2 regions of the Paenibacillus sp. FSL R7-0302 genome follow, and region 2 is predicted to be linked to the other one. Evidence: riboswitches for the same ligand, from Rfam matches in the RefSeq annotation. Region 2 holds a riboswitch; the other holds the start of a gene.
The links. Region 2 has a riboswitch for cyclic di-GMP ahead of MKY96_RS07935 (thiamine pyrophosphate-binding protein). Riboswitches for the same ligand answer to the same signal wherever they lie in the genome.
Positions count from the first base shown of each region.

Region 1: linked by a shared signal. The riboswitch ahead of MKY96_RS23765 (PA14 domain-containing protein) and the one ahead of MKY96_RS07935 (thiamine pyrophosphate-binding protein) in region 2 are both predicted to bind cyclic di-GMP.

Region 1 is NZ_JBBOWB010000001.1:5,495,670-5,500,034, reverse strand. It holds gene MKY96_RS23770 (sugar phosphate nucleotidyltransferase) at 1-1,301, shown strand, start outside; cyclic di-GMP riboswitch class I at 1,439-1,519, shown strand; gene MKY96_RS23765 (PA14 domain-containing protein) at 1,534-3,900, shown strand; gene MKY96_RS23760 (glycosyl hydrolase) at 4,090-4,365, shown strand, end outside.
Region 2 is NZ_JBBOWB010000001.1:1,873,502-1,877,866, reverse strand. It holds gene MKY96_RS07940 (methyl-accepting chemotaxis protein) at 44-1,294, shown strand; cyclic di-GMP riboswitch class I at 1,807-1,903, shown strand; gene MKY96_RS07935 (thiamine pyrophosphate-binding protein) at 2,050-3,663, shown strand; gene MKY96_RS07930 (carboxymuconolactone decarboxylase family protein) at 3,716-4,096, shown strand; gene MKY96_RS07925 (hypothetical protein) at 4,248-4,365, shown strand, end outside.

The sequences.
Region 1 (4,365 bases), 3.6 Mb from region 2:
AATTTCTGAAGGTACTGGCAAGTCCGGCAGGTGAACCGGAATCAATGGTACAACGGGTATGGAGACAGCTGGAGGAGAACGGCATGGCCGGGTCCTCTTATCTGGCGACCGGACGCAGCCAGGTGGAGATGATCCAGAGCCAGCTCGGCAGCGGGGTGCCGATCATCGTGGAGCCGGAGCGGCGGGATACCTTCCCGGCTATTGCGCTGACGGCGGCCTACCTGTATTCCATCGCGGGGGTGTCCCCAAGCGAGACCGTGGCGATTCTGCCGGTGGACCCATACGTGGAATCCTCCTTTTTCGAAACGGTGCTGCAACTGGAGAACACCATGCTGGTGAGCGGGGCGAACCTGGCGCTGATGGGCGTAGTTCCCGAGCATGCTTCGGAGAAATACGGCTACATCATTCCAACGGGCGCAGATGCGGGAGCGAATGGTTACCTGCAAGTGAGCCACTTCCAGGAGAAGCCTGACCGTGTGCAGGCCGAGGAGCTGATCAGCCGGGGAGCGCTCTGGAACTGCGGAGTATTCGCCTTCCGTCTGGGCTACCTGCTGGATATCCTGCAGCGCAAAGGGCTGCCGCTGAATTACGAGGAGCTGCAGAAGCAGTATAAGCTGCTGTCCTCCATCAGCTTCGATTACGAAGTGGTAGAGAAAGAAGAGAACATCGTAGTGCAGCCGTACGCCGGATTCTGGAAGGACCTGGGTACCTGGAACACCCTGACCGAGGAAATGACCAGCAACCATGTAGGCAAGGGCTTCATCACCTCTGACTCCGAGGGCACCTGCCTCATTAACGAGCTGGATATTCCAATTACGGTCATCGGGGCGAAGGATCTGATTATCGCCGCCAGCCCGGACGGCATTCTGGTGACACACAAGGCCGAGAGTCCGCGGATCAAGGAAGTGCTGAAGACTTTTGAACAAAGACCGATGTACGAGGAACGCCGCTGGGGACACTACAAGGTGATCGATTATGTGAAATATGATGAAGGCAACGAGGTGCTGACCAAGCGGATTTTCATCAATGAGGGCAAAAATATCAGCTATCAGCTGCATCACAAACGCAGTGAAATCTGGACCTTCGTCAGCGGGGAAGCCAGCATTGTCATCAATGAGAAGATGCATACGGTGAAGGCGGGAGATGTGGTGCGGATACCGGAAGGGACCAAGCATGCCATTCTTGCTCTTACCGATGTGGAGTTCATTGAGGTGCAGACGGGGTCTGAGCTGGTAGAGGAAGACAATATCCGTATTACTCTGGACTGGGAGGATATCGCTCTACATCAGTTCATTTCTTAGGTCTAACTTATCTATTTAACCAATTGTTACAATTTTAAATCAGGTATTGAGAACTATTTTTTAGACAAATTTTGTTTTTACTCTACATTAAATTTGCATATCGACGATACTTACGGTAAGAGGGATTGATCCTTCCAAAACGACAATGGCAAACCTAATCGAAAGATAGGGACGCAAAGCTATAGGGCCTTCGCAAGAGTGGCAGCCTGGCTACCGAAAGGAAGAGAATATTGTGAAAACTTACCGTAAGTCTCGTTTGCTCTGCGCTGTGCTGTCGCTGGCCGTGGTATTGTCTGCTGTACCCGTGGGACTGGGAATCGCCCCGTCCACTGTCAAGGCTGCTTCCTCTACAGGAGCGCCCGTGAACCCTAATGCCTCAGCCGAGGCGGTCAAGCTGCTGAACAATCTGTATGATATCTCGGGAAATGGAATTATTACAGGGCAGCATGACTATTTCGAGAGTCCGGATGAGCTGAGCAACAAGCTGAAGGGAACAAGCGGACAATACGCCGCACTGCATGGTTATGAGCTTGGAGCAATCGGTGGACAGAGTGAGAGCGGAGTCGCTGCACAACGCAAAAATATCGTCTGGAGTGCAACGAACTGGTCCAGAGCGGGCGGCATTGTAGCCATGACCTTCCACCAGAACCTGCCGGGCACCAAGTACGAATGGTCCAATGTGCAAAAGTCAATCAGCCAGGCACAATTCAACAAATACGTAACCCCCGGTACTACAGAGTATAATGCGCTGATCACCGATCTGGATAAAGTAGCTGTCTCTCTGAAAAGCCTGCGGGATGCCAAGGTTCCCATCCTGTGGAGACCTTACCATGAAATGAACGGCGGCTGGTTCTGGTGGGGGAAGAAAGATAATTTCTCAGCTCTATGGAATATTATGTATGACCGTTTCGTAAACGTTCATCAATTAAATAATCTGATTTGGGTATGGAACCCGAATGCGCCGAATGCCAACTCTGATCCCTATGCACGGACTTATCCGGGTGCGGACAGAGTGGATGTGCTGGCAGCGGATATATATAATAACGACTACTCGAATAAATATCATGATGATCTGACCAGCCTGGCTGGCGGCAAACCGATCGGCATCGGCGAGAACGGTGAAATGCCGAATATCTCGAAGCTGAAGCTGACCCAGCAGAATTACGTGTTCATGATGAACTGGGGCAAGATGCTCTATGAGAATAACAGCACGGCTACGATCAAGAATTTCATGAATGACAGCTACACACTGACCCGTGACCAATATAAGGCCTGGACTGCTCCAGTGGCGGCCCCTAAGCCAACCGCAACACCGACGCCTACAGCAACACCAGCGCCTACAGCAACACCAACGCCTATAGTAACACCGACGCCAACGGCAACACCGACGCCAACACCGACGCCAACACCGACGCCAACACCGACAGCAACGCCAACCGTTGCGCCGATTCCGAAGCCGGTCCCAACCTCCGGTGATACGGAGAGCAAGCCTGCCCAGAACGGGTTGCTTGGAGAATACTTCAAGAACATGACACTCTCGGGGACACCGGTTATGGTGCGTAACGATGAGGTCATCAGCTTCAATTGGCGTCAGGGTACTCCTAATGCCGCACTTGGCACAGACTACTTCTCGATCCGGTGGACCGGCCAGATTAAGCCGGCTTACAGCGAGACCTATCAGTTCTATACTACATCGGATGACGGTATCCGCTTATGGGTGAACGGCACAGCAGTCATTGACAGCTGGGTCAAGCAGAGCGGAACTGCCCGCACAGGAAGCATAGCCTTGACTGCCGGGCAACTGTACGATATTAAGGTAGAGTATTATGAGAATGCAGGCGATGCGAATGTCCATCTGATGTGGCAGAGCCCCAGCCAGGTGAAGGGAACCGTACCTGCAAGTGCGCTTTTCTCCAGAGCAGGCAACACATCCATACCTGCTCCGGCTGCAACAGCAGTACCGACAACGGTACCAGCAGCGACAGTAGCGCCAGCACAGACAGCAACGCCGGCACCAGTAACGACACCAATGCCAACACCAGCACCAACACCAACACTGACGCCAGCACCGACACCAACGCCAACACCGGTGCCTACGCCGACAGCGGCTCCCGTTCCTTCTCCTACAGCAACACCGGTGGATCTGCCGGTAGAAGTTCCTGCTGCCAATGGACTGTACGCGGAATACTTCAATAACATGACGCTATCGGGCGAACCCGCTGTAGTGCGTACCGATGCTGTGCTTGATTTCAACTGGCGCCAAGGCTCGCCGGATGCCGCCCTCGGCATAGAGTTCTTCTCTGTCCGCTGGAGCGGGAAGATGAAGCCGCTCTACACGGAGACTTATCAGATCTATACCCATTCCGATGACGGTATCCGCGTACGGGTGAACGGTGAGCTTGTGATTGACAGCTGGGTGAAGCAGAGCGGCACCGAACGCATGGGCAGCATCAGCCTGACCGCAGGCGAGCTGTATGATATTCAGGTAGAGTATTATGAGAATCAAGGGGATGCAAAAGCGCGGCTGATGTGGCAGAGTCCAAGCCAGGCCAAAGGAACCATTCCGGCAAGCGCGCTGTTTCTCCCTTCCGCTTCGTAAGCTCATAAGGTCCGCAGCTGTGTTCAACATTGGCGCTGTTACTGGTTAAGACGTTACAATTATAAATCCTGCAAGCCACTCTTAATGGCCCTGCTTACCAGCAGGGCTACTAAGCTATAGACGACCATCCGGGAAGCGTAACCGCTCCGGGGTCTGCCGAAGCGGTGTGGCTGGAGAAAGGAGATTACATTGAACACTAACCGTAAGTACAGGCTATTTACAACTGTTTTTCCTCTTATCCTTATCCTTTCATTGCTTCCATGGGGGGAAGGGCGCAGTCTTCCGGCAGATGCCAAGGTTACCACACTGGCCGCCCCTGCCGCCGCTCCCATTAAGCCCATTAATCCTTCGGCCTCCAAGGAGGCTTCCGCACTGCTAAGCTATCTCCACGATCTCAGCGGCAAGGGCATGATATCCGGCCAGCATGATTATCTGGAGAGCCCCGATGAATTCAATAATAAGCTC
Region 2 (4,365 bases):
AATATTACAATACACATTATTATTTATAGGGGGACTTTACATTATGGACTGGATGAACAAGCTGCCGTTGAAACAAAAAATCGTCACCGGATGTTACCTGGTTGCCGCTTTATTCGCTGTCCCTGTCTTAATCACGCTAATCCTTATGGACAGGCTGCTCATCGGCATTATTCTTGTCGCCGTCCTGGCAGCGCTGACTTACCCGCTTGCACGCTTCATTGAGAGAACGCTTACATCTTCATTTGAGGATATCTCCAATGTGACGCACACGATTGCCAAAGGCGACTTCACCAGCCGTGCCGACGAGAATGGCTCCATGGGCGACATTAGCCGCTCCTTCAACACCATGATTGACAAGCTCAAAAAAATCCTGACCGATGCCTCACAGATTACCCGTCAGGTTATGGACGCCAGCCGCGGGATTGAAGACAAGAATCAGAACCTGAAGTTTGTCATGGCGCAGGTGGCCTCCTCCTCCAATGAATTGGCCCTCGGTGCTAACGAAATCTCGGTGGATATCGCTGATATGACCGAATCGATCAAGGATATCGAAATCAAAGTCTCCAATTATACGAATTCCACCAAGGAAATGAATAGAAGGTCTGTACATACACTGGAATTGGTAGAACAGGGACGGCAATCGGTGGATACCCAAGCCGAAGGTATGCGCAAGAACATCCAGGCTACCCGGAAGGTGGCGGATACCATCGAAGCCCTATCGCATAACGCACGAGGCATTACGATGATTACCAAGACAATTACCGAAATTGCTGAACAGACCAATCTGCTGTCGCTCAATGCTTCTATTGAAGCCGCCCGTGCAGGCGAGCATGGCCGCGGGTTCGCAGTTGTTGCCCAGGAGGTCCGCAAGCTGGCCGAGGAATCCACCGCTTCAACCAAAGAAGTGTTCGGTCTGGTACGCAGCATCGAAGCAGATATCAAGCAGGCCATTGATAACATCGCCATTAACGAAGAGGTAGTCCAGGTGCAGAATGAGATGATTACCGAGACGGCCAACATCTTTGCTCAAATTGTGCATAGTGTCCAATACATAACCGAGCAGATTGCCTCCTTCTCCGCAGAGAGTGACCTTATGCTGGAGAGCGCACTTAAGATCTCCGGAGCGATCGAGAATATTTCAGCTATTACCCAAGAGACCGCCGCAGGGACCGAAGAGGTATCCGCAGCGATGAACGAACAGATTCACGCACTGCAATCCGTGGCTGAGGAGACAGAGAAGATGACCTCTGCAGTCTTCAACCTGCAAAAAACGATTCATATTTTCAAATTTTAACCCCGGCACAAAGAGACACACCTGCGGAATTTTCTGCGGGAGGTGTCTCTTTTTTTGGGCAAAACAAAGATTGTTATGTAATATTCACAAATTGTTGAAATTGTGCATAAGGGTAAAAACCGTGCTTTGCACTTCTTTACTATATTCGTTCTATTGTCATAGCTTGTCTATAAGCTAACCTCTTACATCACCGTTACTTAAGTCCTATCACCGAAATTTGCAATGCTGTATATCTAGTGAATTCTTAATATTTTGCAGTAAATCAGCAATGTAATGAGGCTTTGGGCTTACTTCCCTTATTAATCAACCATTAATCAACCTAAATGGCCATTTGCATTTTAAGACTTTAGTCTTCCAGAGACAACCATTTTCAAAAGTTTGAAAATCCAAATATTTAGCCATTTTTACTCCTGAATATTCGTCAAATTCCGAGTTTCTTCTCACAGGGGTTATTGACAAAAGAGGAGCAAGGAATATATTGTAAAGGAAAATTCTCCACAAATTCATTTATAACCGCATACCGGCAAAATTCACCGAAAGGGAATGACGCAAAGCCATGGATCTACAGTCTCATTTCTGAAGTGGGATCATGACAGCCAGGTTGCTGAAAAACTGTGAACGCCTTAGGTTTCGCGTTTGATTATGGTGATTCGTGCAACAGACCTGTGCTCCAATGCTGAGTACAGGTTTTCTATTGCTGACGTATACAAATAACAACTTGCGGGGTGGATGTTCTGAAGACAGTTGCAGATTATATGGCGGAAGCATTACACAATCTGGGAGTCACTCATTCTTTTGGAATTATAGGCAAGTCTATTTGCCCCATCGCTTTGAAAATGGTTGACTACGGTATAGAGTTCATCCCCGGCCGGCACGAATCCAGCTCCGGCTTCGCCGCCGGCGGTTATGCTCTGAAGACCGGCAGTCTCGGGGTAGCCTTCGGCACCTCCGGTCCGGGCGGAACGAATCTGCTCACCGCAGCAGCGCATGCCAAGGCCAATAATCTTCCCGTCCTCTTCATCACCGGACATCAGTCCATCAAGGAGCTGGGCATTCCCCAATGTCAGGATTCCACTTCCTATCTGGCTGATTTGGCGGATATGTTCCGGCCGGCCACCCTCTTCAGCAAGCTCGTTGAACGCGGCGATCACTTCAGCACGATTTTCAACCATGCCCTATCCATCGCCCTCGGTGACCGGAAAGGTCCGGTCCATCTCTGCATTCCGTTTGATGTGCAGACAGAGCGGCTCGCGGAATGCCGGATTGTTCTGCCGGAACGCGAGGGACTAGTCAGTTATCAGAACTATGACCGGGTCATCTCGGCGATTAATCAATCCGCCAGACCGCTGATCATTGCCGGTAAAGGCGTCAACCGTTCAGGTGCCCATCAGGAACTGGTCCAGCTGGCCGAAACCTTCAACATTCCTATAGTCACCTCTCCAGGCGGCAAAGGCGCCATAGCTTATGATCACCCGCTCTACCACGGTCCTGTCGGCGTCGGCGGCTCTTCGCACGGCGATGAATTGCTGAACAACAGTGATCTATTCATTGTTCTGGGCTCCCGGCTGAGCGACATGACCATCTGCAACCTGAAGCCGGAGAATCATCCGCAGCAGCTGATCCAGTTCGATGTAGATCCAACCTTTGTCGGCAAAATACTGTCCTCATCCACTATCGCTGTCGGCGGGGACTTAAGGGACAACCTGGCACTGTATCTTCAGAAGCTGGACCCCTCTATGGTCACCAGGCATGAAATCACAATCTCCAATGCTTACAATGACGAGCTTCCCGTGCTGGCGGGGCTCTCTCTGGCTTCGGTAATGAGCACGATGAGCGACTTGATTCCTTACAACAGCAGCGTGTTTGTAGATGACGGCAGCCATGGCTTCAATGCTGTGAAATGGTTCAATGTCCGCAGGCCCGGCAGCTTCATATTCGATGCCTACTTTGCCTGTATGGGCAATTCAATTGGCATGTCGATCGGCGCCAAGGCTGCCTCTCCCGGGGAGACTGTCTTCTGTATTACCGGGGACGGCTGTTTTATGATGCTCGGAGCTGAAATAAACACGGCCGTTTGCAAGGACATTCCGGTAATTTTCATCGTGGTGAACAATATGCAGCTGGATATGGCGCTCAAGGGCATGGAGAAAACGACCGGCCGGATTGACGGTACGATCTTCGAGGTTCCGATGGATGCCGTGAAATTCGCCGAATCGCTGGGTGCAGCCGGCTTCCGCTGCGAGACGCAGGAGGAGTTCGCTGCCGCAATCCGCGAAGCTGTGGCCCTTAACAAGGCAGCTGTCATTGAGCTGCTGACTGACCGTGATGAAATGCCTCCTACGGCCCACCGAACGCTGGATCTTACGTAAGGAAGCCATATCCGCACACCTTTTTTTTAACCTACTGTCAGGAGGACATAACGTGAACAAGAGCATGAACAGCGGACTCGATCATTTCACTGATCTCTCAGGAGATTATGGGGCCAAGGCCCTGGCTCCGATCAAAGAGCATTTTCCGGAATTAGCCGAATATATCATGGGCAATGCTTATGGCGATATTTTTCAGCGGACCACGATTGGCTCTGACTGGAAGGAGATTGCAGTGATCTCGTCTCTGATTACGATGGGGCAATATGAACAGCTGGGGGTTCATTATGTAATGGCGCTCCGCGTTGGCATGACCGTCGAGCAGATCAAGGGCGTGCTGCTGCATCTGACCCCTTGCGTCGGTGCCCCCCGGGTGATTTCGGCCTTTAATGTGCTGCTGGATACCCTGGAGGAGATCAAAGAAAAATCTTCATAAATCTACAAATTTCGACTTTTGATTGCACGTTTCAGTATGATCTGGTTATAATGAAGGCAAAATATCCCAAATCGAATTGCGGTTTTGTCGAATAGAGTCGCAGGAATAACGTTTTGGAGGTATTGGAAATTACACTTAGGGAGAGATCAACATGGGACAATTTATTTTGAAGACAGATACTGCGAAGAAAGTAATCAATATTGAGCTGGAGGGAACCTTCTCTAACGAGGACGGGCTCAAATCTATACAGGCTTACCAGCAGACTATTA